DNA from 2 places in the Paenibacillus sp. FSL R7-0313 genome. Region 1 is predicted to be linked to the other one. Evidence: riboswitches for the same ligand, from Rfam matches in the RefSeq annotation. Region 1 holds a riboswitch; the other holds the start of a gene.
What was found. A riboswitch is a leader RNA that binds a small molecule or an ion and turns the genes downstream of it on or off. The one in region 1 is predicted to bind glycine.
Positions count from the first base shown of each region.

Region 1 (15,641 bases):
GGAGAATGACGTTTGTTCATTCTCCGCCCTTTTTGCGTTTTCCAGGAATATGTTTCAGCGCATCAACTGAAATTACAATTCAAATTCAAGGAGAGATTACGCATGAATGAAAACACATTAAACAGTCTGGGTTATCCACAAATTCAAAAAAACGTTGCAAACTGCGCCCTGTCTTACCTGGGCAAACGTTATGCGAGAGAACTAAAACCGATGGTAGATGCTCACCTTATTCAGATTCGCCTGGAAGAAACTGCAGAAGCGGCTGCGTTGATTCGCTTCGGGGCCAGTATTCCCCTCCCTTCACTCGACGGAATGGAAACCATTATGGATCTGCTTGGCACCGGTTATCTATTCAGTGAACGCGACTTCAGTCATCTCGCTCAGTTCCTGCGGAGCTGTGCACAACTCATGAAGTACATGGAGGGCAAATCTGGGGCCGCTCCCACCGTCAGTCGTTATGCAGCATCCATGATTCTGATCGAACCTTTGCTGAGTGAGATTGAGCGCTGCATCCATAGTGGACGCATTCAGGATCAGGCGAGCAAGGAACTCATTCGTATTCGTAAAAAAATAACGGTCAATGCGGAACGCATGAAACGAAAACTTGATTCTCTGGTGAGTAAACATCGCTCCATTATGCAGGAACATGTCATCAGCCAACGGGGAGGAAGAACGGTTCTGCCCATTAAGAAAGAGTTCCGTAAACAGGTGAAAGGCAGTGTACTGGATGAATCCGGGAGCGGGCAAACCGTATATATCGAACCTGTTGAATTAGTAAGTTTACAGATGGAATTGGCCGCTCTACAAGCGGAGGAGTCCCGAGAGGAGATGAGAATTCTCGGTGATTTAACCTCCCTGGCCGAATCGTATAACCGTGAAATCGCCCTGAACACCGAAACGGTAGGTGTATTGGACTTCCTGTTTGCCAAAGCCAAATATGCGGCCACCATGGACGGACGTACCGTTCGAGTCAATACTCAGGGCCACATTAGCCTTCAACGTGCACGTCATCCGTTCATGGGTTCTTCCATGGTCCCCCTTGATTTTGCAATCGGCAAAACGTACTCGTCGCTCATTATAACGGGCCCGAATACAGGGGGTAAAACGGTCGCACTCAAAACACTTGGTTTGTTAACCCTGATGATGCAATCGGGTTTGCTTATTCCGGTGGAGGAAGGTGGCGAGATGGCTGTTTATAACGAGGTAGCAGTTGATATTGGTGACGGGCAGAGTTTGGAACAAGCACTCAGTACATTCTCTGCACACATTCGCAATATGATTGGCATACTGGAACAGGCCAATGCGTCAACTCTGGTGCTCATTGATGAGATGGCTTCCGGCACAGATCCCGGTGAAGGTGTTGGACTATCCATCGCCATGCTGGAGGAACTTCACAGCCGCGGAGCAACCGTTGTAGCGACAACACATTTTGGTGAAATTAAACATTTTGCAGCTGCCACGCCAGGATTCGAAAATGCCCGTATGGAATTTGACACCGTTTCTCTCCAGCCGCTGTATCGATTACGTATCGGAGAAGCTGGTGAGAGCTATGCTTATTCCATCGCATTAAAGCTGGGCATGCCACAGCGAATTATCGAGCGATCCAAGTCCCTGTCCAATCAAAGTATTTCAAGAGATCGTACATTCGTGTTCACATCACCTCCTTTGGAAAATCCGGCCCTGACGCCTGATCGTTCCGTTGCAGAAGCAGACGGCCCAGCAGAGTTATCCAAGCGGAACCAGTCGAAACAGTCAAAGGATTCAATCGGTCCCCACAAAAAGACAACAACTAGAGAGTCGGATTCTCCTGCTCCTGCCAAAACTTTTCGCAAAGGGGATCGGGTGTATGCGGCCTATCTTAATCAGTCGGGCATCGTCTGTGATGTGGAGGATAGCCGTGGAAATATCAGGGTCATGCTGCGAGGACGCAAAGTCAAAATCCATAAGAAACGCCTGACCCTGCATATATCAGCCGATGAGCTTTATCCGGGTGACGATTATGACTTGGACATTGTGCTAGAAACAAAGGAAAATCGAAAGAAGCGTAAGTTGATGGGACGCAAACATGTGGAAGGCCTACAGATCGAATTACCGCCTGAAGAATAGCCGATGGGAGAAACAGATGTGGTGAACTGGAAGTCATATATACAGAGCGAAATCCATAATCACCGGCACATTTCTGTTATACTGGGGACCAGTATGTTTAACTTCAGCTCGTAGCTATTGCACAGGGAGGGAAGAACTGAATGTCTGCAGAACAAGACGATCAAGAGCACATCCATATCGATGTTCTTGTCTGCCCATTATGCGGGGAAGCTAATCGCTGTTCCTATGCCGCAGGACATCCTCATTCGGAATGCTGGTGTAACCGGGCTACTTTCCCCGAGGGTGTGTTTGACCGCATTCCGCCAGAGCAGCGCCGAAAATCGTGCATATGTCAACGCTGTTTGGACGAATATGCCGATAAAAGCCAACAAAAAGAAGAGCCACACAGTTAACAACTGTATGGCTCTTCTTCATTATGCCTCATCTATACTGTTAGCTGGCTGCTACTGTTCTTACATTTGGTTATACTGGGCAACAGCCTGTTCAAGCACCGGATGATGCTCATCCATGGACGTATAATGATGCAGTGCAGCTGTAATCCCCTTCTGGCGGATCATGTTCTGCAGTTCAACTGCTTCCGGATCATCGGAGACATCGAACTTGCAGGCTGCTGCCATACCCATAGCCAGATAAGTCGTATCAGTTCCATCCGCATATGCCTGAAGGGCCGGGCGAACCAGACGATCATTTTGAGACAACTTGCGCAGCGGGGAACGACCTACTCGAGTAACCTCATCGGTAAGATACGGGTTGACAAACCGTCCCAATATTTTGACAATATACTGCTCATGTTCTTCCGGGTTGAATGCAAACCGTTTCACCAGAACTTTTCCGGTTTCCTGCAAAGCACCGTATACAATCGATTTCACCTTCTCGTCGGCAATAGCCTTCTGAATCGTGTCATACCCGTGCACATTACCTATATAAGCTGCAACGCAGTGTCCTGTATTAACAGTGAACAACTTCCGTTCGATATACGGCTCCAGATCATCGACATATAGAATGCCCTCAACCGGTTTGAATGCAGGAGCCATCTGGGAACGATCCACCACCCACTCGTAAAAAGGCTCCACCTGTACATGCAACGGGTCTTCATGATGCTGAATAGGCACTATCCGGTCTACGGCTGAATCTGGAAAATAAACGTATTGATCCGCAAGGGAACGTACCTTTTCATCAAGCAGAGCATATACATGCTCTTTCAACTGTGTACTGGCTCCAATGGCGTTCTCGCAAGCGATAATGTGAAGCGGGTTTTGAGCAGGACCGGAATTTAATCTTTTCTCAAGTCCTTTCGCAATACCTGGTGCAATATGTTTCAGCACACCCACGCCCACTGCAGTTGTAATCAGATCCGCTTCCACAACGGTTTGGGCAACCGTCTCCAGTTGGGTTCCATCGATTGCATTTACACCTGTGACGGTCTCCTGATCCTTGCTCTCGTTAGCCAGTTCCACCGTATATTGCCCCCGTTGCTGAAGAGCGGTTACCAAGGTCTGATTCACGTCGGAGAAAACCACCTCATAGCCCGCACGGGAGAGGATCAATCCGATAAACCCGCGTCCAATGTTACCTGCGCCAAAGTGTAGGGCTTTCATAGCTCCATTTCACTTTCCAGAATTGCGATAACTTCTTGGGCTGTTTTGGCTAGACGCAGGGCCTCCATGTTCTCATCCTCAGCACAGATCACCGCGATGCTAGTCAGGATCTCCATATGTTCCCCGCCTTGAGCCGCGATACCAATGACCATATAAGCCTTTTCTTCGCCAAAATCAACACCTTGAGGATACTGAATGACAGAGATACCTGTGGATAAAATAAAAGCTTTTGATTCCTTCGTACCGTGTGGAATAGCCAGGCCGTTCCCTACATAGGTCGAGACAATCTCTTCACGCTCAATCATCTTTTCAATGTAATCAGCGGTAATATGTCCCGCATCCTTCAAAATCTGTCCTGCCATACGAATCGCTTCGTATTTGTCCTGAGCCGTCGCGTTCATGATGACTTTATCTGTTGTTAACATACTCATAATGGTTGACCTCCAATTTCGGTTTTACTGCGATAAAATCCAACAAGTTCCTGGGACAGGTAATGAATGAGTTCATCCCTGATTCCTTTTTCCAGCAATGTAATCATTTCTTCCTGCAATAACAGGGCGCTGATCTCACTGAGAACCTCCAGGCTTTCCTTGGATAATTCTCTGGGACCAAGCATCAAGAGGACATGGGTAACTCCAGCCGGATCATCCGGTGTACGAAGGAGTGGCTCAGTGAGCTGAAACAAGCTAATGGACGGCCTATAAATTCCCTCACTGCGTGTATGAAACAGCGCAAGTCTTGTGCCGGGAATCTTCTGACTCCCCACTGCCTCACGTGCCTCCAACCGTTTCGCGATCTCCCCCGGTTCCTTCAACACACCAGTTCCATGGAGTACGTTGCACATCGCATACACCGTTTTATAGAATCCGATATCCTGGTTATCCAGCGGATAAACCTGAAACTTACCAATAATTCGGACGATTTCAACTAAAATAGCTTCCATTCCATCCGGGTCAGAGTAATGACTTGTCGTCTGAACCTCTGCTTCACGGGGCTTATTATGCTGTCGTTGTAATGTTGTTGTTCGGATAAAATGACGCAGACGTTCGCTCTCTTCCGCGGTAAGCAGTGGACTCACTTTGTAATACTGATGCTCATCCATCGGTAGATCAACAGTGGATAAGACCAGATCATATTGATCTGTAGGTATCCGGGCAGCCTCGTACCAGGACACGCTATCCATGATCCGAATCTCGGGAATCTCCTTGGATAATCGGCTGGAAAGCATGCGTGATGATCCAATTCCGCTTGTACACACGATGATCGCCCTGATCTCCCGTTTCAATGCACGTAACCTCTCGATGGAAGCTCCAAAGTGCATAACCAAGAAACCAATCTCCTCATCGGGAACGTCTGTGCCTGGCCAAGCTTGCCCCACAGATTTTTTGACATCTTCAAAAAGTGAATCATAATCCTTGCGAATCTGCTGCAAAAGCGGATTACGAATCATCTGTTGTCCTTCAATTCGCTCCATTACAGGTTGCATGTGACCAAGCAAACCTTCACGAAGCAAACGATCCTCATGAAAGGCGTAATGCGTTCTCGCCTGCATCTGATCAATCAGTGAATGTACCCTGTCCAGTAAAATCAAGTCGTCTATTGGCAACAGCCGCGAAGAGTGAATCCGCTGCTCTGTCTCAATTAATAGTCTATGAAAATAAGCTTGCTCATCTTGGGAGAATGTCAGCCCCAGCTGGGTGGATAACACACCACACAAGCGGGAAGCCATATAAGGTGGAACCTTCATTTCATCCTGCTCTGCGACTTCATCTACCTTGTTCACCAGGGGAGGTATACGGCCAATGCCAAAGCCTTTACGAATCCGTACAACCGCTACGGATAATTGAATCAGCAACTTCATGTATTGGCGTTCCGGGATGTTCTCCAGCCATTCGATATCTGGTTGCCATAACGCATTCTCGACCGTAAGCACATCACCGTGCCCAATCATATCCAACAGTTTTTGGTTTACGATGGAGCCTCCCTGTTCTGGCTGTCTTCCGAATAGGTCGGACTCATCCAGAAATTCGAGAGCAAGTGCAGCTATGGCTGTGCGATGAATCGTCTCACTTCCGTTAATCTTGACGCCATATCCACGTCTGCGAACCAGCTTCAGTCCCGCCTGACGAATTCGTGACTCCAGATCGTCCAGATCAGTGGTTACGGTGGATACGGTCACTTTCAGATCCGAAGCCAAGGCGAGTAACTTTACAGGCTCCGGTTCATCCAGCAGGATGCAAAGCATGAAGAGCTTACGCTCTTCCGGCGTAAACTCTACATATTCTTTACCCTCTAGTTGATGGCGCAATACAGCCAGATCATCGGAACCGGCATCAATTCGGATACCGGTTCCTGATTTTTTTTCCAGCTTCATGCCCAAAGGTTCAAGCCATTGTTCAATCATTTGCAGCTCCCGGTGAACTGTTCGGGTACTGACCTTAACTTCAACGGCGATTTCGCCGGCAGTGACTTCATGTGGATGCTCCAGCAGAAACTCCACGATTTCACGTTGTCTTTTGGTAATACTCATATCTCAGCCTCCGGCTCAGGGAAAACGAATGCGTGCAATTACTTTAGACGTTCAACGAGCGCATCGTATTCCGGGCTTTTTAGGAAGTTGTCGATGGATATATGTTCTGCGTTCGGCGCAACGGAGCGGGCACGATCGGTTAATATTTGTTGTGTGATGACCACATCTGCATCCGGCGGGATATCACTGATAGCCGTATTGGTCACCGTAACGTCAATCCCCTCTGCCTTCATCTTCTTGCGCAGAATGGAAGCACCCATGGCACTCGACCCCATGCCTGCATCACAGGAGAAGACAATTTTCTTCACGTCTGTTTTGACTGTAGAAGAAGCCATATCTGCGGCTCTGTCTGCTTCACGATGATTAGCCGTAATGCCAGCGTTTGGCACGGTTCCTTGACTCTTCATGTCTTTCATCCGACTGGATGCGGACTCCAGATCTTCGTCCTTTTGTTTACCCGTTTTCAGCAACACTGCTGCTACCAGGAAGGAAACGACGGCTGCTACAAGCACCCCTGCAAGCATTGGCAGGTATCCACCTTTCGGTGTTAAGAGGAAATACGCGATAATACTACCCGGTGATGGTGCTGAAACAAGTCCTGCTCCGGTGAGCATAAATGTTAATGTACCTGCGACGCCACCCGCAATTGCGGCAAGAATCAGAATCGGTCTCATCAAAATGTAAGGGAAGTAGATCTCATGAATTCCCCCGAAGAAATGAATGATAACGGCACCTGGTGCAGAAGATTTGGCCATTCCGCGTCCGAAGAAACAGTAAGCAAGCAAGATACCAAGTCCCGGACCCGGGTTCGATTCAAGCATGTATAATACGGATTGCCCTAACTCTCTCGCTTGATCTGTTGCAATTGGTGTCAGAATCCCGTGGTTGATTGCATTGTTCAGGAACAATACTTTACCTGGTTCAATGATTAGGTTGACCAGCGGCAGCAAACCAAGATTCATTAAGCCTTGTACCCCGGCAGATAATACTTTGCTAATTGCTTCTACAGCAGGCCCGATGCCCAGTAGCGCAAAAATCCCCAAGATCCCGCCAATAATACCGGCTGAAAAGTTGTTAACCAGCATTTCAAATCCAGCTCTAACTTTACCTTCGATCGATTTATCAAACTTTTTGATGATCCATGCTGCCAGTGGTCCGGCAATCATGGCACCTAGGAACATCGGGATATCACTACCCACGATGACCCCGATGGTCATAATGGCACCCACGACACCACCACGCTGACCATGCACCATCGTACCCCCGGTGTAACCAATTAACAGTGGCAGCAAATATTTGATCATCGGATCGACTAGCTGCGCAAGCGTCTCGTTAGGGAACCAGCCTGTTGGAATGAACAGAGCCGTAATTAATCCCCAGGCAATAAACGCTCCCATATTCGGCATGACCATACCACTCAGGAATCGGCCAAAACGCTGAACACCTACCCGTAGCCCACCTTTGGAATTGGACGATTGGTCCAAATTACTCATTGTATTATCCTCCTTGGATCAAGTCATTATGATTTATGAAAGGGGTATCATTTCTCCCCTGCTGTAATCCTAAGCGAGAATGCTCTCCTGTTCAATGAAATGAAAGCGTACTTTCGTCATGAACAATGATGACAACATTAGGTTATGTAATCGTTTTAATTGATGCATAATGGCTGAACCCATTGGTACACAAGGCTTTTCTTGCCTATGACTTTTATCATTTCCAAAATCAATTTCTAACCTATAGCTTGGTCTAATCAGGCGATTCACATCCACAATCTGCTTCAATCCGCATTGGAAACCATTCTCGGAAAGCACAAAAAACCTGTGCAAGCCTCAGGCTCACACAGGTCGAAACAATATGAAGCACATCTCATTTTGTTTATAAAATGTATGTTAATAAGTACAAGTTCGTTGATACTATTCTTCCGTATGTTTACGATACGCGTCTGCATTCATCAATGTAGACAATGCTGCTGTCAGATCTCCCTCAACACGGATTTCAATCATCCAGCCTTCCTCGTATGGAGAGCTGTTGACAAGTTCAGGGGAGTCCTGCAACGAATCATTCACTGCAATAATTGAACCAGTGACGGGAGAAAACAAGTCCGAAACCGTTTTGACCGATTCGATCGTTCCAATGCTGTCCTCTGCTTTTACATTGGTTTCAAGGTCAGGCAATTCCACAAACACAATGTCACCCAGCTGATGCTGCGCGAACTCGGTAATGCCAATACGTACAGTATCCTCCCCTACGGTTTGCACCCATTCGTGCTCTTCACTGTACAGGAAATCACTTTTCAATTCGCTCATCGATATCCGCCTCGCTTTTCATTAAATGAGTGCATGCGTTCTTTGACCTTAACCTTTTTCCCAGAACATAGCGTATGATATTTTTGATTCAAATGTCAAGATACCTCACAATTTATTTATTGATCACCTCTAAATCCTGTAACCCGATTACACTCTTTCTTCATATACTGGTGAATATTAGAATAGTAAGCGCAGTCTTTTTAAATACACGAACAATAACATTTAAGATAAATTAAATATTCGGTTTTTAGTTATGATCTATGACATCGTTCTTGACATCGGCAGTGGATTCACGTTTTAATGAGAGGAGTAAATGTGTTTATTGGACTATGTTATACCCGCGGATGAATGTAAAGGGAGAGATTACCCGTGACACCCGATTCGGGATGTACATGAGGTAACGCCGAAGGAGTAAACCACCGATAAGCGGGGGTGAATCTCTCAGGCAAAAGGACTTTTACGGGACGCAACTCTGGAGAGCATCTATTCGCCCTGAGCGGGCGTTATGATCACCCAAGGGGAAACCTGCTGCACAAGGCAGCGGGGTAACTCTCAGGTACAAGGGACAGAGCCTTAGAATACAGCGTGCTACTTGGCATGCCGATTCTTTGGCCTGTCCTTTTCCTTTTTCCCAAAAAACGAAAAACAGGATTCAGATCGGCGCTGCCATAGCTGCCTTACCATACTTATGTGATGAAAATATCTAGCGGAAAAATGTAAAAATACCCTGGTTCATTGATCCACGATTGTATATCCGGCCGGTTGACGGCCCATGACGAGGTGATTTGATGTCCGATTTGCTTAGAACACCACTCTTCCCACTGTATCAGCAATACGAAGGCGTACGGTGCATTGATTTTGGAGGCTGGGAGCTTCCGGTACAATTTAGCGGAATCCAGAAAGAACATGAAGCGGTGCGTGAGCGTGCTGGACTGTTTGATGTATCCCATATGGGCGAATTCACAGTACAGGGTGAGCAGGCTGAAGTTTTTTTGCAACAAATGATGACCAATGATGTGACCACGCTCGTTCCGGGTCAAGCCCAGTACACCCTGATGTGTTACCCAGATGGCGGTGTGGTGGATGATCTGCTCGTGTATAAGCTGGAAGATCAGCATTATATGCTCGTCGTTAACGCCTCCAATATCGACAAGGATTGGGCATGGCTGCAAGAGCACTTGATCCCTGGCGTGAGCATGACCAACGATTCGGAGCAGACGGCGCTGCTCGCCTTGCAAGGACCACTGGCTGTAGACATTATCGGGAAAGTTACAGATACGGATGTATCCTCGATTGAGCCTTTCCGTTTTGTACAGCAGGCAGAGGTATGCGGCGTTAAATTACTGTTGTCCCGTACCGGTTATACCGGTGAGGACGGCTTTGAACTATATGTACCTGCGGACCAAGCCGCTGCGGTGTGGAATGGATTAATGCAAGCCGGTGAAGGTCACGGACTCGTACCAACCGGACTTGGTGCCCGGGATACACTGCGCTTTGAAGCAAGGCTCCCCCTGTATGGACAGGAATTGTCGGCAACCATCTCTCCGCTCGAAGCTGGCGTAGGCATGTTTGTGAAGCTGAATGCGGGACCTTTTATCGGACACGAAGCCTTGTTACAGCAAAAAAATGACGGGCCTGCCCGCAAATTGGTCGGCATCGAAGTGCTGGAGCGCGGTATTCCCCGCCCTCATTATCCGATTTACGCCGAAGGCGTACAGATTGGCGAAGTTACTACAGGCACACAATCACCTACATTGAAGCGTAATCTGGGGCTTGCTCTCATCGACAGTAAATACGCTGCGCTGGGAACCCCGCTTGAGATTGAGATCCGCGGCAAGAAACTAAAAGCCGAGGTCGTGAAGACCCCTTTTCATAAACGGACACGTACGTCAAAGACACCTACTCAAGGAGCTGATCAAGCATGAGCAAGCACCGTTACATTCCCATGACTGAGCAAGATCAGAGCGCCATGCTCGCAACCATCGGTGTGGATACGCTGGAGGATCTGTTTCAGGACATTCCAAAAGAGATTCGTTATCAGGGAGAGCTGCCCGTATCCTCCAAACTCGATGAATATGCGCTGACACGTCACATGTCCAAACAAGCTGGTGCCAACGCCAATTTCGAAACACACTCTAGCTTCCTCGGCGCAGGCATATATGATCATCATGTTCCTTCCGTCATCAATCATGTCATTTCCCGTTCCGAGTTCTACACTGCCTACACACCTTATCAGCCTGAGATCAGCCAAGGTGAACTACAGGCCATTTTCGAATTTCAATCCTACATCTGTGAATTAACAGGTATGGCTGTAGCCAATGCCAGCATGTATGACGGCGCAACTGCCTTTGCAGAAGCAGGTAATCTGGCCGCAGCAGCAACGCGTCGCAAACAGCTTATCGTATCCCGTACCGTTCATCCGGAAGCCCGTCAGGTATTGCAGGCGTATGCGCATGGATTGAGCCTCGAAATTGTCGAGATTGGTTATAAGGATGGCGTCACTGATTGGGATGCCCTGCAAGCTGCCATATCGGACGATACCGCTGCTGTCATGATCCAGAGTCCAAACTTCTTTGGTGCTGTGGAAAATGTAAAACAAGCGGCTGACCTCGTGCATGCGCACAAAGGCCTGCTCGTTGTAAGTGCTAACCCGCTATCGCTGGGTCTGCTGGAAGCCCCAGGCAAGCTGGGTGCCGACATCGTTGTTGGCGATGCGCAGCCCCTCGGTATCGCCGCTTCACTCGGCGGCCCGACATGCGGATATTTCGCCGTATCCCAGCCTCATATGCGCCGAATTCCTGGCCGAATTGTAGGCCAGACAACCGATCGCAATGGCAAACGTGGATTTGTACTCACACTGCAAGCACGTGAGCAGCATATCCGCCGCGAAAAGGCGACCTCCAACATCTGTTCCAACCAAGCTTTGCTTGCACTCAGCGCATCTGTGTACATGTCCATCATGGGTAAACAGGGCATGATCGATGTCGCGGATCTGAATTTGCAAAAGAGTCATTACACCCTGAATACATTAACTGCAATTCCTGGAGTTGGCCTTACTTTTAATGCACCAACATTTAATGAGTTTGTGATTAAACTTCCTGAAGGAACAGACGTGGATGCTCTTCAGTTGAAACTGCTGGATGCAGGCTTTATTGGTGGCTACGAACTCGGACGTGATTATCCGGAGCTTGCCGGACATATGCTGATTGCTGTTACGGAACGGCGCACTAAGGAAGAGATTGACGAATTCGCACGAGCATTGGAGGGATCACTGTGACTCAGGAAACGACGACGACAACGACAACATCGGTACAAGGACAATCGGTAACAGGTACCTCTTTCTCCACTTTGCCTCAATCTGAGACAGATACAACATTCAGTGCACAGACCTTATCTCCTGCTCCGGAACAATCATTGATTTTTGAACTCAGCAGCCCTGGACGTGTCGCTTATTCCTTGCCAGAATGTGATGTTCCTCGTCAGGCTGCCGATACGTTGATTCCCCGGGAAATGCTCCGTTCGGAAGCAGCAGCACTGCCGGAAGTGTTCGAGGTAGATGTTATTCGACACTATACTGCGTTGTCCCGCCGGAACTTCGGCGTAGATAACGGATTCTATCCACTGGGCTCTTGTACGATGAAATACAATCCAAAGATTAATGAGGATGTTGCACGTTATAACGGTTTTGCCAAAATCCATCCGTACCAGCATGAATCCAGCATTCAAGGTGCACTTGAATTGTTATATACGTTGCAAAACGACCTTGCAGGTCTGACAGGCATGGACGCTGTGACCTTGCAACCAGCCGCTGGTGCCCATGGAGAATGGACTGGACTCATGATGATTCGTGCCTACCACGAAGGTCGTGGCGAACAACGTACCAAAGTCATCGTGCCCGATTCATCTCACGGGACCAACCCGGCAAGCGCAACCGTTGCAGGATTTGAAACTGTGACGATTCCATCCCGCGCAGACGGACTGGTCGATCTGGACGCACTCCGTGCAGCCGTCGGTTCCGATACGGCAGCCTTGATGCTGACAAACCCGAATACACTTGGTTTGTTCGAGAAAGATATTCAGGAGATTGCATCCATCGTACATCAGGCTGGTGGCTTGCTTTATTACGATGGAGCGAACTCCAATGCCATTATGGGCATTACCCGGCCAGGTGATATGGGCTTTGACGTGGTGCATCTGAACTTGCACAAAACGATGAGCACGCCTCATGGCGGTGGTGGACCTGGCGCCGGACCAGTCGGTGTGAAGAGCCGTTTGATCCCGTTCCTGCCTAAACCGATGGTGATCAAGAATGATGATGGTGTATATTCACTGGACCGTGAAGGCGATCAATCCATTGGCCGGGTGAAAGCATACTACGGCAACTTCGGTATTCTGGTACGCGCGTATGCCTACATTCGTACCTATGGACCGGAAGGTTTGCGCCGTGTCTCTGAATGTGCGGTACTGAATGCCAACTATATGATGGCCCGTCTCGCACCTTACTACGAGATTCCATATCCAGGTGTATGCAAACATGAATTCGTTATGTCTGGTCGGGGATTGAAACAATATGGTGTGCGTACACTGGATGTTGCCAAACGATTGCTTGATTTTGGATATCACCCGCCTACAGTGTACTTCCCGCTCAACGTGGAGGAATGCATCATGATCGAACCGACAGAAACCGAAAGCAAAGAAACGCTGGATGGGTTCATCGATACGATGATACGGATTGCCAAAGAAGCGGAAGAGACACCTGAGTTGGTACTGAACGCACCTTATGGTACACCGGTCACTCGTCTTGATGAGACTACCGCAGCCCGCAAACCTGTACTGAACTGCGCTTGCAGTTAATTAAATCATTGTTAATACGAAAGCTCTTGCTGAGGTTCCAATCAGCAAGAGCTTTTTATGTTGCCTTCCCGGTCTACTTATGCCACTCTTACAGCTCACCATCCTCCTGCTAGAGCGTGTCTCAAACGCAGGCAAGTTATGCTCCGATGTATACCAGTGTCCGAATCACATGTCCTGTTTATAACAAAAAAAGCCGATATCCACAATGAATCGCGGATACCGGCAAAATCGCTGCATCAATGCAGCTCATTATCGGAAAAAGAAAAACCTCAAATCCGGAGGAAACCCCGGCAAAATTACGCTTTAATGCTTTGAACCAATTCAACGACTTGTTCAGCCGTTTGCATATCCAGAGCTTTAGCAGCCAGTTCCTGCATATCAGCACGGGAAAGTTTGGTGATCTGACTACGAGCTGGCAGAATGGATGTTGCGCTCATGCTGAACTCATCCAATCCAAGACCAAGCAACAATGGAATTGCTGTTTCGTCTCCTGCCATCTCACCACACATGCCAACCCATTTGCCTTCACGATGCGCTGCATCGATAACCATTTTAACCAAACGCAAAATGGCTGGGTTGTAAGGCTGGTACAGATAAGCCACTCGTTCGTTCATACGGTCAGCAGCCATTGTGTATTGAATCAGATCGTTCGTTCCGATACTGAAGAAATCCACTTCTTTGGCAAACTGATCCGCCAGAACTGCAGTCGAAGGAATTTCGACCATGATTCCAAGTTGAATGCTGTCAGAAACAGCAATACCTTCAGCAACCAGCTTCTCTTTCTCTTCGAGCAAGACAGCTTTTGCTTCACGGAATTCACCAAGTGTTGCGATCATTGGGAACATGACACGCAGGTTTCCATGTACGCTTGCACGCAGCAATGCACGCAATTGTGTACGGAAGATATCCAGACGGTCCAGACACAGACGAACTGCGCGGAAGCCGAGGAATGGATTCATTTCTTTTGGCAGATCCAGGTATGGAAGCTCTTTGTCTCCACCGATGTCGAGTGTACGAACAACGACAGGTTTGCCTTCCATTTTTTCCAGTACCGCTTTGTAAGCATTATACTGAATGTCTTCAGAAGGAAGCTTGTCTCTGCCCATGTACAGGAACTCGGTACGGTACAGGCCTACAGCCTCGCCGCCATTCTCCAGAACACCCGTTACATCATTTGGTGTACCAATGTTGGCTGCAAGTTCAACATGAACGTTGTCCACCGTTACCGTTGGCTCGTCACGAAGTTTTCTCCACTCTGCACGTTGTGCATCATACTGTTCCTGTTTGGCACGGTATTCAGCAATAACTTCATCAGTAGGGTTAACCAGTACGTGACCATCCAAACCGTCAACAATAATCATATCGCCTTGTTTCGCTTGAGCCAAGATGTCCTTGGTTCCAACAACAGCTGGAATTTCAAGAGAGCGCGCCATGATCGCCGAGTGAGAAGTACGTCCACCAATGTTAGTTGCAAAACCTTTAACAAATTGGCGGTTCAATTGAGCCGTGTCGGAAGGTGTTAGATCCTCCGCAAGCACAATCACTTCTTCATTGATCTCAGCTGGACTCATGAAGTCGATACCAAGCAAGTGATTTAGCACACGTTTGGTAACGTCACGCATATCTGCAGCACGTTCCTGCAGGTAAGCACTCTTCATGTTCTCAAACATGGAGATAAATTGTGATGCCGTTTCGTTCAAAGCAAATTCTGCATTGATCATGTCATCTGCAATTCTAGCTTTAACCGGATCAATCAGTTCCGGGTCATTCAAAATGAGCAAATGCGAAGCAAAAATCTCTGCTTTTTTCTCGCCAAGCTCTTGTAAAGTACGCTCTTTGATCGCCTCAAGCTCAGCCTGGGATTTACCCAGAGCTGAGTCGAGTTTTGCGATCTCTGCGTCAACGTCGTTAATTTGGCGTTTTTCTACAGAGTAATCAGGATGCTCCAAGATAAACGCCTTGGCGATAGCAATACCCGCCGAAGCCGCGATCCCGGAGACATTAAGCATTAATTTCGCCCAACCCTTCGTTAACCATAACGTCAGTCAAAGCTTGAAGAGCTTCAGCTTCGCCTTCGCCTTCAACGATGATGCTGATGGTGTCGCCTTGTTCCAATCCGAGGGAAAGAACACCCAGAATGGATTTCAAAGTTACTTTTTTACCGTTAGCTTCTGCAAAGGATTCTGCACCTTTGAATTTGTTTGCTGTATTAACCAGGGCTGTCGCCGGACGTGCGTGGATACCATC
Region 1 covers NZ_CP150219.1:2,803,403-2,819,043, reverse strand. The annotation lists gene NSQ38_RS12360 (DNA mismatch repair protein MutS) at 103-2,106, shown strand; gene NSQ38_RS12355 (cysteine-rich CWC family protein) at 2,247-2,498, shown strand; gene NSQ38_RS12350 (mannitol-1-phosphate 5-dehydrogenase) at 2,559-3,704, opposite strand; gene NSQ38_RS12345 (PTS sugar transporter subunit IIA) at 3,701-4,135, opposite strand; gene NSQ38_RS12340 (BglG family transcription antiterminator) at 4,132-6,234, opposite strand; gene NSQ38_RS12335 (PTS mannitol transporter subunit IICB) at 6,273-7,727, opposite strand; gene gcvH (glycine cleavage system protein GcvH) at 8,148-8,540, opposite strand; glycine riboswitch at 8,885-9,007, shown strand; gene gcvT (glycine cleavage system aminomethyltransferase GcvT) at 9,329-10,465, shown strand; gene gcvPA (aminomethyl-transferring glycine dehydrogenase subunit GcvPA) at 10,462-11,817, shown strand; gene gcvPB (aminomethyl-transferring glycine dehydrogenase subunit GcvPB) at 11,889-13,394, shown strand; gene ptsP (phosphoenolpyruvate--protein phosphotransferase) at 13,691-15,403, opposite strand; gene NSQ38_RS12305 (HPr family phosphocarrier protein) at 15,396-15,641, opposite strand, start outside.

Region 2 (15,641 bases), 2.2 Mb from region 1:
GTGAGGTGGTTCATAATATCCGTCAGGACATGGATGCCGCTCTAATCGCTATGAATGCGGCTCAGACTCGGGTAGGAGAAGGAATTCAGGCCGTGAATACATCAGGGCAATCCTTTGCTCAGATTCGGGAGGCGGTGGAAGATGCGGTTCATACATTGGATGACTTATCCGCAACAACGAAGCAACTGGAGAGTGGTGCATCCCACGTTGCCAAGGCGATGAGTGATATTTCGAATGTGACCCAGGAATCGGCTGCGAATACAGAATCCGTGTCTGCATCTTCGCAAGAACAACTGGCATCGGTAGAAGAGATTGCATCATCGTCGGCACATCTGAATAGCATGGCAGAACAATTACAAGGACTGCTTGGCATGTTCAAGATGGTAGAGGATACACCGAAGGATAAGGGCAAAGAATAAATCCTAGCATTTTACCACCACAATTTACCATACATTTTATAATAGAAGAAAATAAAGATAGACATTGCTCCTGTAGCCCTGTATAAATATATCGTCTGGTTATTCTGCGCATATAGCGGTGTAATCTTACAAAACAAGATTGAATTAACGAAATAATATATGGATACAGGGTACAGCAGGAGGCTCTATGGTATACGTAGCAATACTGATTTTTGTAGTGACAATCACCTTGGTAATCTGGCAACCTCGTGGGTTGGGTATCGGTTGGACTGCCTCGGGCGGGGCATTGCTTGCCCTGCTATGTGGAGTTGTCAGCTTAAACGATGCCTCGGATGTGGCATCTATTGTATGGAATGCAACGCTGGCCTTTGTCGGCATTATTATGATTTCTCTCATTCTCGACGAGACGGGTTTCTTCGAATGGGCTGCCCTTCATATGGCAAGGCTGGCTGGAGGAGACGGTCGCAGACTGTTCTTCTACTCCATTCTGCTGGGAGCCGCGGTGTCTGCCTTGTTCGCGAATGACGGTGCGGCGCTCATTCTGACGCCAATTGTGCTCGCGATGGTGCGTGCATTGAAGTTTGATGAGCGCATGGTGCTGGCTTTTGTGATGGCGAGTGGATTTATCGCCGATACTACATCGTTGCCGCTGGTCGTCAGCAATCTGGTTAACATTGTATCGGCCGATTTCTTTGGCATTACATTTGTGGAGTATGCGGTACGCATGGTTGTGCCCAATCTGTTCTCAATTGTAGCGAGTACGGGGATGTTGTTTTTGTTTTATCGCAAAAGCATACCCCTTCGCTACGACATCTCCGCTGCACGTGACCCGAAGGAAGCGATACGTGATCCACGGATGTTCCGAATCGCCTGGTTCATGCTTGGGCTGTTATTGGTTGCCTATGCATCCAGTGAGTTTCTGCCGATTCCCGTGTCGGTTATCGTTGGCTCCGTTGCGTTGCTGTTCGCTTTATTGGCACGCAAGAGCGAGGCTGTTGATCTGAAACGGGTAATCAAGGAAGCGCCATGGTCGATTGTGGTGTTCTCGGTGGGCATGTATATCGTCGTATATGGACTACGTAATGCAGGGTTAACGGATCATCTGAGCCGCTGGCTGGATGCCATAGCAGAGCATGGTCTGCTGGCTGCTTCGCTTGGGATGGGCATCATCGCTGCTGTATTATCATCGGTGATGAACAACCTGCCAACCGTGTTGATTAACCTTCTAGCCATCCAGGGCGCGCATACCGAAGGTATTATTCAGGAAGCATTGATCTATGCCAATGTCATTGGTTCTGACCTGGGTCCCAAAATGACCCCGATTGGATCACTTGCCACATTGCTGTGGCTGCACGTGTTATCCCGTAAAGGTGTGAAGATCACATGGGGGTATTATTTCAAAGCAGGCATCATCCTGACGATTCCAACATTGTTAATTACCCTAGCCGGGTTGGCATTGTGGTTATGGATCCTAGGTTAGTAAAATTAGATTTTACATTAAGTATCAATAAGGTAATTCTGTTGTAATGTAAAAGCTGCTCTCACAGCTGGTGCTACGCACTGGCAGCGAGGCAGTTTTTTTTGTTCCTCTTTTGTTTCTTCTATAGAAGAAATGAATGCTCTATTTCAATTAAGCAGTTAAGCATTTACATAAGGCCAGCCCATTGTAGGGCTGGCCTTCTTTGCCTACTCCCCAGGCAGGAGATTGAAATGCCTGAGATCCAACAAGCGCTGACACAGCGCAGGGAGCGGAACGATTGTGGAAAAGCGAAGCGTTCGCCTTTATCCCCGGATGTATTCCATATAAAAAGTAAATCATATAAATCCGGGGATAACAGCGATTGAAGCAACGTCCACTCCCGAAGCGGCCACCTCAGCGCCAAATAAATCCCAAATGTTTCAATATACAGCCGATATTTTTAACATTGCGTTTACAAAACACTGATTTTAAGATGACATACCGAAACTACAATGAGTAAAGAGTTGATGGTGAACAAACAAATTCACAAAACGCCATCACTACATTGGGGGAGGAAAACAAAACATGTTTAAAAAGTTGCCGTTTATTTTGATGACCTTAACGTTCGTACTGGTACTCGCAGCATGCGGATCGAAAAATGACGCTGGTACAGAGGGTGCCGCAAGCAATGGATCAGGAGAAGCTGCTACTGAGCTTAGCGGTAACATTCTGGCAGTCGGATCGACAGCATTGCTACCTCTGGTAGAACAAGCTGGACAGAAATTTATGGCAGTTGATGAATATAAGAACGTAACGGTTCAAGTTCAAGGTGGCGGTAGTGGTACTGGTTTGACACAAGTATCTGACGGACAAGCTACAATCGGTAACTCTGATGTATTTGCAGAAGAGAAACTGGAGGACGAAGCCAAAGTAAAAGAATTGGTTGACCATCAAGTAGCAGTAGTAGCTATGGCGCCAGTTAGTAACAAAGATGCAGGTGTAGAAGATTTGACGAAGCAACAACTGGTCGACATCTTCTCCGGTAAAGTAACGAACTGGAAAGACGTTGGCGGCGCGGATAAAGCAATCGTTATTGTAAACCGTCCGAGCAGTTCCGGTACTCGTGCAACTTTTGAGAAGTATGCATTGGGTGCAAAAATGGGTGATATCCAAGGTTCGATTCAAGAAGATTCTTCTGGTAACGTAAAAAAATTGGTATCTGAAACGCCAGGTGCTATTGGTTACCTCGCCTTGTCTTACTTGGATGACAGCTTGCAAGTGTTGAAATACGAAGGTGTAGAAGCAACAGTTGAGAACGTAGAAGCAGGAACTTATCCAGTATGGGCTTACGAGCACATGTACACGAAAGGTACGCCAGATGCAGCAACACAAGCATTCCTGGACTACATCTTGAGTGACGAAATTCAACAAAATGACGTGACAGAACTGGGATACATTCCAATGTCAGGTATGAAAGTAAAACGCGATGCAGCAGGTAATGTGGTTCAATAATCTTTGAACTTGCGCATACAGCGAAAGAGGCGGACTTAGGTCCCGCCTCTTTACGCGGTTTGCTCTAAAATAATCCCATATTTTGCATTAATTCTACTATAGAAGGATGGTTGTTATGGAACAGACCGAAGGGGGAACGGTAATGAATAACAAGTTGAAACCGCGCCGGCCCTTAAAAGAGAAACATTATTGGGAAGAGTGGACGGGACGGATCTATACGTCGATTTGTGTCGTTTTCCTGATCGTTGTCATGTTTTCCATTGTTTATTTTGTAGCGTCCAAGGGACTATCAACATTTTTCCAAAATGGAATAAGCATAAGTGAATTCCTTGGTGGGAAAACGTGGAATCCAACGGGGGAACCTGCTTTCTATGGGGCATTGCCGTTCATTACAGGTTCTTTCATTACAACCTTGCTTGCAGCATTGATCGCAAGTCCGCTTGGCCTGTGTGCAGCGCTCTTCATGACAGAGATTGTCCCGGGTAAAGGGAAAAAAATCTTGCAGCCTGCGATTGAGCTCTTGTCCGGAATTCCATCCGTTGTGTACGGATTTATCGGACTGAGTGTCATCGTACCCTTGCTTCGCAGTATCTTTGGTGGAACAGGCGTCGGGATTGCAGCCGGATGTCTTGTTCTCGCGGTAATGATTCTCCCTACGGTGACAAGTATTATGGCAGATGCATTGTCCGCATTGCCAAAAGGATTACGTGAATCCTCCTACGCACTGGGTGCCACTCGCTGGCAAACCATCTACCGTGTCATTATTCCAACAACTTTGCCAGCTTTGTTGACAGGTGTCGTTTTGGGTATGGCTCGTGCGTTTGGTGAAGCTCTTGCTGTACAGATGGTTATTGGTAATGCACCGCATGTTCCAACATCCTTGCTCGAATCAGCTTCAACATTAACAAGTGTAATTACTCTCAGCATGGGTAACACCACGATGGGTTCTGTTCATAACAATGCACTGTGGAGTATGGCGCTTGTCCTGTTGGTGATGACATTTGTCTTCGTCATTCTGGTTCGCCTGCTTGAAAGGAGAAACCGGGTATGAAAATGAAGGCAAAGACGGTAGATAAAATTGCAACATCCGTTATCGTTGTACTGGCCCTGTTCATTGTTATTTTATTGCTCGGTCTGCTTGGCTTCATCATGTATAGAGGTATTGGACATATCAGTTGGAACTTCCTGACAAGCGCACCACAGTTGCTTAAGGGTGGCGGCGGGATTGGTCCACAGCTCTTCAACTCCGTATTCTTGCTTGTCCTGACCTTGATTGTTACCATTCCACTCGGATGGGGTGGCGGGATTTACATGGCGGAATACGCCAAACCAGGCAAGATTACCAGCTTCATTCGTCTGGTCGTTGAAGTATTGTCATCATTCCCATCCATCGTTATCGGTTTGTTTGGTCTCTTGCTGCTAGTAAATCAATTTGGTCTTGGTTTCTCCCTGATCTCGGGTGCCTTGGCTCTGGCGATCTTTAACTTGCCACTGATGGTACGGACAACGGAGCAGGCCTTCCGGGCCGTTCCGAAGGAACAGAAGGAAGCAGGTCTGGCGCTTGGACTGTCCAAGTGGAAGATTATCACTTCCATTCTGCTGCCTGTGGCATTGCCGAGCTTGATTACGGGTACGATCCTGGCATCGGGCCGGATCTTCGGTGAAGCAGCCGCGCTGATGTTCACCGCAGGTATGAGTAGTCCACCATTGGACTTTACAGATTGGAATCCGACGAGTCCAAGGTCACCGCTTAATCCTTTCCGTCCGGCAGAGACACTTGCTGTCCATATCTGGAAAGTGAATAGTGAAGGTATTGGACCAGATTCCAAAGAAGTGGCAGCAGGGGCATCCGCCGTGCTTGTCATTCTCGTGCTGGCGTTCAATCTAAGTGCACGCTGGATCGGTCGGGTTGTATTCCGCCGCATGACAGCTTCGAAATAAGGAGGAACCAACATGGCCATACCTTTTGGTACGGAACAGTTAAGCATATATTATGGACATTTCCAGGCGGTCAAGCAGATTAGCCTGACGTTTCCTGAAGCAAGCGTAACGGCTCTTATTGGGCCGTCTGGTTGCGGTAAATCGACGTTCCTCCGGTCGCTGAACCGGATGAACGACGAGATTGCCGGTTCCCGTACAGAGGGACATATCTGGATGGACGGTAACGATCTGAATGAGCCTGGAACCGATGTAATCAAGCTTCGCCAGAAGATTGGCATGGTGTGGCAGAAGCCGAACCCTTTTCATAAGTCCATCTACAACAATATCGCGTTTGGCCCCCGCTACCGCGGTACGAAGAGTAAGAAGGCACTGGATGAAATTGTGGAAAAAAGCTTGCGTCGTGCTGCGCTCTGGGACGAAGTGAAAGACAGACTGCATGAGTCAGCTCTGTCTCTCTCTGGCGGACAACAGCAGCGCCTATGTATCGCTCGCGCTTTGTCTGTTGAACCACAGATTCTGCTGCTCGATGAGCCGGCATCTGCACTTGACCCGGTATCTACGGGTAAAGTTGAAGAGTTGATTACCGAGCTCAAGAAGGAGCTGCGGATTGTTATTGTTACCCATAACATGCAGCAGGCGGCACGCATCTCGGATTATACAGCTTATTTCTATCTGGGAAGTATGATTGAGCACGGGGATACAGAGCATATTTTCACGAACCCGGACAATCGTCTGACGCAAGAATACATTATGGGACGTTTCGGTTAATTGGATCATGGAGTGTAACATAGAGTAATAGACAGAGAGATAAGAAATAATAGAGACAAAAGAAAGCACAATGCCTGGACGGTTGTTCGGGGGTTGTGCTTTTTTAATTTATAATTTTAGTGGGATTTTCTGTATGCGGGATAAACATTATGCTACGATATTTAGTGTGAAGAGAACGTTTACATGAATTCAAAGGAGATGTTGATAATCACTACGGATCAGATGTCTTACGACCATATGGCAGCTCAGATTATACAGAACTACGCTATTGAGAAACCTGTCGTTTCATATATTCGTCATAATGAGAATCTGACGTATCATGTCGTCGATGAAGCAAGCGGGCAGAAGTATCTGCTACGTATCCATCAAGCCGCATATGCAAGTATGACAGGCATTCAGCATACGCTTCCTGCGCTGGAGGCAGAGATGAACCTGCTTCATGAGTTAAATGCAACGACGGCATTGCGCGTGCAGCATCCGGTACGGAATGTATCGGGAGACTGGGTCACGGTATGGAAAAGTGAAGCGGGTAAAGAAATCTGCTGTACAGTACTGGAGTGGATTGAGGGAAGGGACATCCAGCAGGGAGAACGCCTGACAACAGAGCAGATCTATGATCTGGGGGCACAACTGCAGATGCTTCATCAATATGGGCGTGAGCAGAATCAGACAGATCGAACAAAGGTGCGGCCGGCATATGGCAACATCCATGAGAACTTGGTCATGCTAGGGCAGCTGGAGGAAGGCGTCCGACTGGGGATTTTTACAACGGAAGACTTTGATCTGCTTCGTGAGACGTTTGAGAACATTAATGAACAGTTAGAAATATACCCGCAACACGCAGGGACATGGGGGATCATTCATGGGGATATTACTCGCAACAATCTGCTGATAACGGATCAGGGGATATCCATGATTGATTTTTGTCTACACGGTTATGGTTATTATCTTTTTGATGCCGGAGGGGCAGCACTTATGTTCAATCGGGAGGAACGTGACATATTCTTATCCGGTTATACCCAACAGATCGCGTCACTGACGGATCGTGATATCCGATTAATGGAAGGGTTCATGTTGATCTTTACACTAGGTTATTATGCCTTTCAGATGGCGAATGAGTCGAGGCACGAATGGATGAAAGATCGCATGCCGAAGCTATGCAGCAAGTATTGCAGACCTTATGTACAGAACAAGAGTATCTTCTACGAATTGTGAATTATAATCCAGATGTGCAGACTCGGATGGGTTAGTGAGCAGTGTGGATCAAAGATTATGGTTGCCTGAATACCCGAACGGTTTCATGGACAATATCATAAATAATAGTAAGCACATCATTGATTGAAGTAGAACGAAATGAGCTGTTTAAAAGATCTTTTTAACGTATTAATGTAATGAAAGCTGACAAAATATTCTGGTTTTCATCGGTTCAATCGAAAATGAAGGAAATACATCCAAAGAAATCGTCAAGTTTGTTGACACTGATCTTCCGGTCGATTAATCTTAATGAAGAAGAAATTAATGACTTCCATGACTGTTCTGACATAAGCTCAGAATGGTTCCATATAGCGGATGATAACGAGCGGGAGAGATCTGGATTAGCCGAGCAAAATGGCTAGTGCTCAGGCACCGAAGGAGCAAGCTGCTGCGCACCCGGCGCAGTGGTTAATCTCTCAGGTAAATGTACCATCGTTGGACGCAACTCTGGAGAGTGCGCGAACTGCGCCACCCAAGGGGTATATGATCAGTCAGACCGGTGAACTTGTCTGTAATCGCAGGCAATGCACCTTGTCGTGAGACACTGCTGATCGTGAAACTCTCAGGTATCGAGGACAGAGAGAGGGCCTGAGGCCTTCTTCTGTCCTTTTTTGATGTCATCATTCAGTAAATAAGGAACAATATGGATTAGATTCTGGATGTAAATGACGAATACAATTGGAGGGTTATAAAGTGCGATTTAAAGATGTTTTCTCAATTATTGGTCCGTCCATGACAGGGCCTTCAAGTTCACATACAGCTGGAGCGGCAAGGCTGGGAAGAATCGCTCGTCAGTGGCTGGGATGTACGCCAGAACGTGCCCGGCTGACGTTATACGGTTCATTCGCTGACACCTATCAGGGGCACGGAACAGATCTGGCACTGATCGGCGGTCTTTTGGACTATGTCACAGACGATCCACGTATCCCGGATGCAGAGCAATACGCAGAGGAAGCAGGCATGGAGGTTGAGTTTTATACAAGTGGCCTGCCTGCTCCTCATCCGAATACGGTCAAAATTGAGTTGTGGCATGGAGAACGTGCCTGCTCCTTAATCGGTGCATCCATTGGTGGTGGCAGTGTATCGGTGCATGCGATGAATGATTTTCGTGTTCAGATTAGTGGTGAGTTTCCAACACTCGTTCTGCGACATGCAGACAAGGCAGGGGTGCTTGCATCGGTAACGTCCACGATCAGTTCATCCGGGGTTAACATCGGCTATATGCAGGTGGACCGGAAAGCCCGTGATGGCGAAGCACTTACCGCGATGGAAATGGATGGTGTGCCTAATCCTGATATGCTCAAGCGTCTAAGGGAGCTGGACCATGTGTTAGACATTCGTGTCATTGATTTGAAGAGAGGAGTTGATTCGGATGCGATTTAAACATTTACACGAACTGAATACGATCTGTACAGCGGAATCCAAAACCATTGCTCAGCTGATGATCGAGGAGCAGGTTCAGGAGACCAATACACCGGAAGCGGATGTTGTGAAGCAGATGTCTGAATATTATCAGGTGATGAAGGAAGCGGTACGCAAAGGGTTAACGGAAGATACAACATCACGCAGTGGGTTAACCGGTGGGGACGGGAAAAAAATGGCCGAGTACATTCGCAAGGGTGAGACTTGTTCAGGAGATGCTTCCGCACTTGCCATGGCGTATGCCCTGTGTGTATCTGAAGTGAATGCCTCCATGGGTCGGATCGTGGCAACACCAACAGCTGGTTCCTGTGGCATTATCCCGGGTGTGTTTATCAGTTCACAAGAGCGGTTTGGCTGGACGGACGAACATTTGGTGAACGGGTTGTTCTGTGCGGGAGCGATTGGTTATGTTATTGCCAACAATTCATTTATCTCCGGTGCCGAAGGTGGCTGCCAGGCGGAAGTGGGTTCAGCTATCGGCATGGCTGCGGGTGCCATGGTTGAACTGCGTGGAGGTACACCGGAACAGGTAGTTCATGCCGTTGGTTTGGCGTTAAAAAATACACTGGGCCTGATCTGCGATCCGGTTGCAGGCCTCGTTGAAATTCCTTGCATCGTCCGTAATGGACTGGGTGCGGTTACGGCGCTGGCTGCGGCTGACATGGCCCTGGCCGGAGTGCGTAGCGCCATTCCGTCAGACGAAGTCATCGACGTCATGCTGGAAGTAGGCAGTGCGATGCCGAGCCGCCATCGGGAGACAGCCCAGGGCGGACTGGCCCAGACACCAACCGGCCGCAAAATGATGCAGAAGTTGGCTAAACCAAAGGCAAAGCGTGCCGAGCCTGAGCAGGAGTCTCCTGCTGAAAATGACGTAGAACCTAAGGCATAAATAGGATTGATATGAATTAAATCTAACACTAACTCGTGATACCATGAGCCTTGATTATTAGAGGTGAAGAAGAGTTCCTTACATGATACGAAAAGCCGATACAAACCTTCCTGGTGAAGAGATGTATCGGCTTTTTTTTGTCTTTTTCCAACGAAGAAAAACAAAAAACATTGACGACATATATATCGTATTGATATATTAACTATTGTCATATATCAATACGATATATATGAGAGCGAAACAAAATTAAAGGAGATGGATAGAATGAAAGGAATTTTCCAGACGAGTCTACTGTTTTTGAAAAACGGAGCCACCATTGTAGGTTTAATTACGGCCGTGCTGTTCCAGGTTTTTTTTAACATCATCTGGCTTAGTGGATATGATCAGGTTAATGAGAGAATGACTGAGCTAGCTGTCACCATCGTGAATGAAGATGGGGTAGCGGCTGAACCGGTAGCCGAGTCTTTGGCGGCAGGTCTTAATTTCGAGATCAAACCATCTGAATCGATGCAAGAAGCACGACAGATGTTAACGGATCGGGATGTGTACATGATTATTGAGATTCCATCAGGTTTCATGCAGCAGGCAGAAGACTTGTCGAAGCCGATTGCAGTTAAGTATGTGATGAACGAATCAAACGTGGCTACCGTGAAAAGTGTGATGCAGAACGTAGCCGCACAAGTTACAGCGACGTTGAACCGTGAAGTACAAGAGAATGGCATTCGCGGAGTGCTGAATCAGTCCGGTATGACTGCTGATCAGTCCGATGCGCTTGCGGTAGGGTTGTCTTCACGCGTGGAGGCAGAGGTGGAGCGACTGAATCCTGTTGATAATTTTGCTTTCTCCATGGTACCGATGTTGATTGTAACGGCTACGTTTACCGGAGCGATGTTGCTTGGCATGAATCTGCAAAAAGTGTCTGGTGAACTGAGTGGAAGGGCAGGGAAATGGGAGCGTTTCTGGGCCCGCAACATCGTTAATCTTGGTGCTGCATTTATTGTTTCGCTCGTTGGATCGGGGATGATGCATGTTATGGGGGTATCGTCAGCAGACGGTTGGTTCATGTTATGGCTGTTCCAGTTGCTGGTCACCATATCTTTTATACTCATGGCTCAGTTGAGCTTGTTGTTGCTTGGCAATGCTGGGGCTTGGTTAAACAGTGCGCTGTTGCCTCTGCTGATGTTGTCCTCGGGCTCAACAATTCCGCGTGATGTAATGTCTGAGTTCTACCAAGGGATCGGTCAGTATCTACCGGCGACCTATGCCGTAGAGGGGATGACGAACCTTGTGCTTGGAGGAAACGGGATCGGCAGGGATGTATTGTTCCTTGCAGCAATAGGGGTTACAACGCTAACTCTGGGTGCCCTTAGCATCTGGATCAGACGTTCCGGCCCGGCAATTTCTGAATCTCACAGGGAGAAACAGATTGCTACTGTACCTTCTTCTCTGGAAGCATCCGTGTCTTCATCCGATCATTGAATATGGGGGGCTGATTGTGATACGTTAAGAGGAATGGAAAGGAGCGGTGCACCGATGAACACGCAGCATGTCATCCTCGGAATACTGCACAATCAGCCATGTTCGGGATATGAGATCAAGCAGTACTTTGAACAATATTTTTCATTTTTCTTTGATGCCAGCTTTGGCACCATATATCCTACACTCGCGAAGATGGAGAAGTCAGGGTTGCTTACGAAGGAATCGGTGAGGCAGGAAGGGAAACCCGACAAGAATGTGTACTCATTGACTCCGGAGGGAGCAGCACAGTTTCACGCATACCTGATGAGTCCCCTGGAAGACGAGGTGTTCCGTTCTGATTTTCTGATGCGGTTGTATTTCGGAGAGTTGGCGGATGAGAATACTGTAACGGGGTGGATTTCAACAGAGTTGAAACGCAAGGAATTGTTATATGACAAGCTTCAGCATCAGATGAAGGAATTTGGCGAACACATTTCGCCTTCACAACGGTTGTGCATGCAAGTGGGACTTGTTCAGTATGAAGCCACCATTCAATTGCTCAAGGAACAACTGGATCAGCCGGAGTAATCCCATGATAGTGATTGATATGCAAAATAGGCGCTCCACAGATCAGGAACAGATCTGTGAGCGCCTATTTCGTTTGATATGCCGATGAATTGAACAGACTCCTGTCTTGCATATGAGCAAGTATAACTTGATATTTATGTGAGACTAGTACTTAGTACGGCATATCCATACGCAGGCAGTTCAATGGCGAGTACGCCATCTTCCTTGGCGGTACGATGGTTTCCGCCGAATAACTCGGTCCATTCCTCGTCACCAGCCTCCAGCTCGACAATAGCCGTCTCTTCTGATCGATTGAACAGAACCAGAATGCGTTCCTCCTCATTTTGCCGCTCAAATACCAGCTGGCTGCCATCGGGACGAGCCTGCAGGAAACGAACGGTGCCTTCTGCACGCAGGGCAGGATGAGCATGACGCAGGGAGATCAATTTTTGATAAAAGTCGAACAGTTCTCGGTCCTGCTTCGCTTCATCCCATTCCATGCATTTACGGCAGCCTGGATCATGTTCGCCGTCCATGCCAATCTCGTCTCCGTAATAGATGCACGGAGCGCCCATATAACTGAACTGGAATAACGCAGCCAGCTTCATCTTGCGCTGGTCGCCTTCACACAGCGTGAGCAGCCGCGGGGTATCGTGGCTGTCCAGCAAGTTGAACGCCACTTCGCTGGCCTGAAGCGGATAACGGGACAACTGTCGCCCGATGGAGTTTGCGAACTGTTCGGCGTGCATTGTATTTTTCACAAAGAAAGCATTCACGGCATCGGTAAACGGATAGTTCATGGACGCATCGAACTGGTCACCTTGCAGCCAGGAGGAAGACTCATTCCATACTTCGCCCAAAATGTAGGCATCCGGGTTAGCGGCTTTGACTACACGGCGGAAATCACGCCAGAAGGCATCGTCCACTTCGTCTGCCACATCCAGCCGCCATCCGTCCGCACCCACTTCCTTGATCCAGTACTCGGCAACCTCCAGCAGATAGGCCTTAACTTCGGCATTCTCCGTATTCAGCTTTGGCATGTGCGCTTCGAATCCGAAGGTCTCATACGTAGGAATACCGTCCTTCACGTCCAGCGGGTATTCGTGTACATGGAACCAGTCCTTGTATTTGGATTGTTCTCCGTTCTTCTGCACATCCACAAACGGCGCAAATGTCTTCCCGGAATGGTTGAACACAGCATCCAGAAGTACACGAATTCCACGTGCATGGCATAGCTCGACCAGTCGTTTCACGGTATCTGCGTCACCAAAGTGCCGGTCTACCCGCAGGTAGTCCTCAGTATCGTATTTGTGATTGGTGGTGGCTTCGAAGATGGGTGTGAAGTAGATCGCATTAATGCCAAGATCGCTGATGTAATCCAGATGGTCGATCACGCCCTGAAGGTCACCGCCGAAGAAATTGAAAGGTGTTGGCTCGCCGCCCCACGGCTCTACCTTTTCCGGACTAATATCCGGGTTGCCGTTGGCGAATCGTTCAGGGAAAATCTGATAGAACACGGCATCCTTAACCCATGCAGGGGGTGTGAATACAGCTCCGGCATGAATATAAGGGAACTGGAACATACGACCCGGATCGTCCGGTTCTTCTTCCTGGAAGTCCGTCTCGGTCATCCAGATCTGTTCTTCGCCGCTTTTGAGCAGAAAAGAGTATTTGAGTCGGTGGTAGGGAGGTTTCACTTCGCCTTCGAAGTAATCGAACATGGAGTCAGAGGTGAACTTCGTTAAGGGAACCAGCGCTTTGGTTGCATCCCACGCATATTTATCCCCGGTCAGGGCATGTACCTCGGTCAGATCATTCTTTTTGGCACGCAAACGCAGATGGATTGTATCTTGGTCATAGGCATAGGCCCAGTTTCGTTTCGGTTGATGATAGATGGCTTCCAGCAGCATAATGAATTTCCTCCCGTCAGGTGTAGAACTAGTATGTACTTGGTAGACTTGATGGATATGACGTTACCCGAGTTAATGGATAAGCTATAATTAGAATGCGTGATAACGCGAGACTTCAACAAGACATGAATCCATATGGTATAGACAGCTTTTATGATGATGATGCTCAGATATATCATTAACCCAATGGGGGCAGAAAGGAAACGAATATTCGGATGAAAACCAAACTGTTATATATTGAAGATGATACGGAAATTGCGACTTGGGTCAGAGCCGATCTGGAGGAGCGCGGTTATGAGGTGATATGGCTCGGCAGTGGTGAAGGTGCAGCGGAGGCTGCTGTCGGTTGCTCACTCATTATTCTGGATGTCATGCTGCCCGGGCTGGATGGATTTACGGTGGGCCAGCGACTGAAAAAAGAACATCCTGCCGTGCCCATTGTCATGCTCTCGGCCAGAACGTCTATTGACGACAAGTTACACGGTCTTGATTTTGCCGATGACTATGTGACCAAACCATTTCACCCCGATGAACTGGCTGCCCGGATTGAAGTACAGCTGCGTAAGGCAGGAACAGCGGTATCCACGGATGCTGCCCTGAAGCTGGATCATCTCTCCATCTATGAGAAGGACAACCGGATCGTTAATGAGGAGACGGGGGATGAGATTATTTTATCGGGAAAACAGTTCCACATCTTCGCCTACCTGCTACGACATATGGGCATGATTCGAACCAAAGAGCAGATCTATGAAGCCGTTTGGAACGAGCCCTATCTGGATGGGGACAAAACTTTAATGGTACATATTCGGCATCTACGCGAAAAGCTGGAGCTTGATCCGGCCAATCCTGCAATTATTCAGACGGTCCGTGGTGTGGGATATCGTGTGAAGAAGCCATGATCAGGTGGTTCAGGGAACGGAAGATCATGAAGGGAGAACGAAGCATGGATCAAAAGCAATCCGGGCGGCGCAAGCTTCGCTTTGGGCGGTCCTTGATGTCCAGATACATCCTCCTGATCTTGGCGGCTGTATTATTTGTGCCTGTTGTGCTTCCGATCATATCCGTTATATATATTGTCGTAGTGAATAACACGGACACGAATACGAACCGAGCCGCGCCTTATGGTGATGTTACTCGGATAAGTAACCTCTGGTCACGTGAAGCGAAGAACCTGGATGGTGCTTCGGATGAAGAGATTAAGGCCCGGTTGGAGCAATTACATGGCTCGTATCCCAAATCTTCGATGTATCGTGTGAATGTGAAAGGGGAGACCCTACTTATTCTCGGTGGTGAAGATGTAACGCTTCTAAAATCCACGTCGCCGGATGGCAGGACAGACACGACATTGAGATGGTCATTGGATTCCGGGCAAACGACAGAGACTCATATTCCAGCCTTATGGAATGTAAATAATACAGTGCAATTCATGAAAGAAGCTTCCTTTCGCGATCCACTCACCGTAGTTGCATATATTGGCGGAGATGAGCAGGACAAAGGACAGGGATTCATGATCATTGAAGTGCCTCGGTCACTTCTGCAAATGAATCAGAGTAACTGGCCGATGGAACTCTTGTATCTTGGTATCGTAATGACCCTCATCTTTCTGATCTTCATCATTATGTCGATTCTCTTCTTCGCACGCATTCGCAAACGACTTATTCGTTTGCAGACGGCCATGATGACCACAGGCAAGGAAGGCCTCCCGCTTCCGGTAGATATCCGCCGGTCAGACGAGATTGGTCAACTGGAAGAATCCTTCAATCAGATGGTGCATCAACTGTCCAACAGCCGCCACCGTGAACGCGAGGAAGAACAATTGCGCAAACGTCTCATTGCGGGGCTTTCCCACGATCTGCGTACCCCGTTAACGGTAATTCGTGGACATATGCATGCTTTGCACAAGGAAGAGCTGAGCGAGCAAGGTGACCGTTCATTACATCGCATGGAAGCGAAAATGGAGGACCTCGGCGGGCTCATTGACAACATGTTATCCTACAATTTGCTCACGAGCGGGAAATATACACTGAAGCTGGAAGAGAAAG
Region 2 covers NZ_CP150219.1:589,808-605,448, reverse strand. The annotation lists gene NSQ38_RS02475 (methyl-accepting chemotaxis protein) at 1-419, shown strand, start outside; gene NSQ38_RS02470 (arsenic transporter) at 607-1,899, shown strand; gene NSQ38_RS02465 (phosphate ABC transporter substrate-binding protein PstS family protein) at 2,464-3,390, shown strand; gene pstC (phosphate ABC transporter permease subunit PstC) at 3,533-4,441, shown strand; gene pstA (phosphate ABC transporter permease PstA) at 4,444-5,331, shown strand; gene pstB (phosphate ABC transporter ATP-binding protein PstB) at 5,344-6,099, shown strand; gene NSQ38_RS02445 (phosphotransferase) at 6,283-7,314, shown strand; glycine riboswitch at 7,670-7,794, shown strand; gene sdaAB (L-serine ammonia-lyase, iron-sulfur-dependent subunit beta) at 8,047-8,736, shown strand; gene sdaAA (L-serine ammonia-lyase, iron-sulfur-dependent, subunit alpha) at 8,726-9,664, shown strand; gene NSQ38_RS02430 (ABC transporter permease) at 9,929-11,143, shown strand; gene NSQ38_RS02425 (PadR family transcriptional regulator) at 11,198-11,710, shown strand; gene NSQ38_RS02420 (alpha-glycosidase) at 11,845-13,599, opposite strand; gene NSQ38_RS02415 (response regulator transcription factor) at 13,815-14,498, shown strand; gene NSQ38_RS02410 (HAMP domain-containing sensor histidine kinase) at 14,543-15,641, shown strand, end outside.
Region 2: linked by a shared signal. The riboswitch ahead of sdaAB (L-serine ammonia-lyase, iron-sulfur-dependent subunit beta) and the one ahead of gcvT (glycine cleavage system aminomethyltransferase GcvT) in region 1 are both predicted to bind glycine.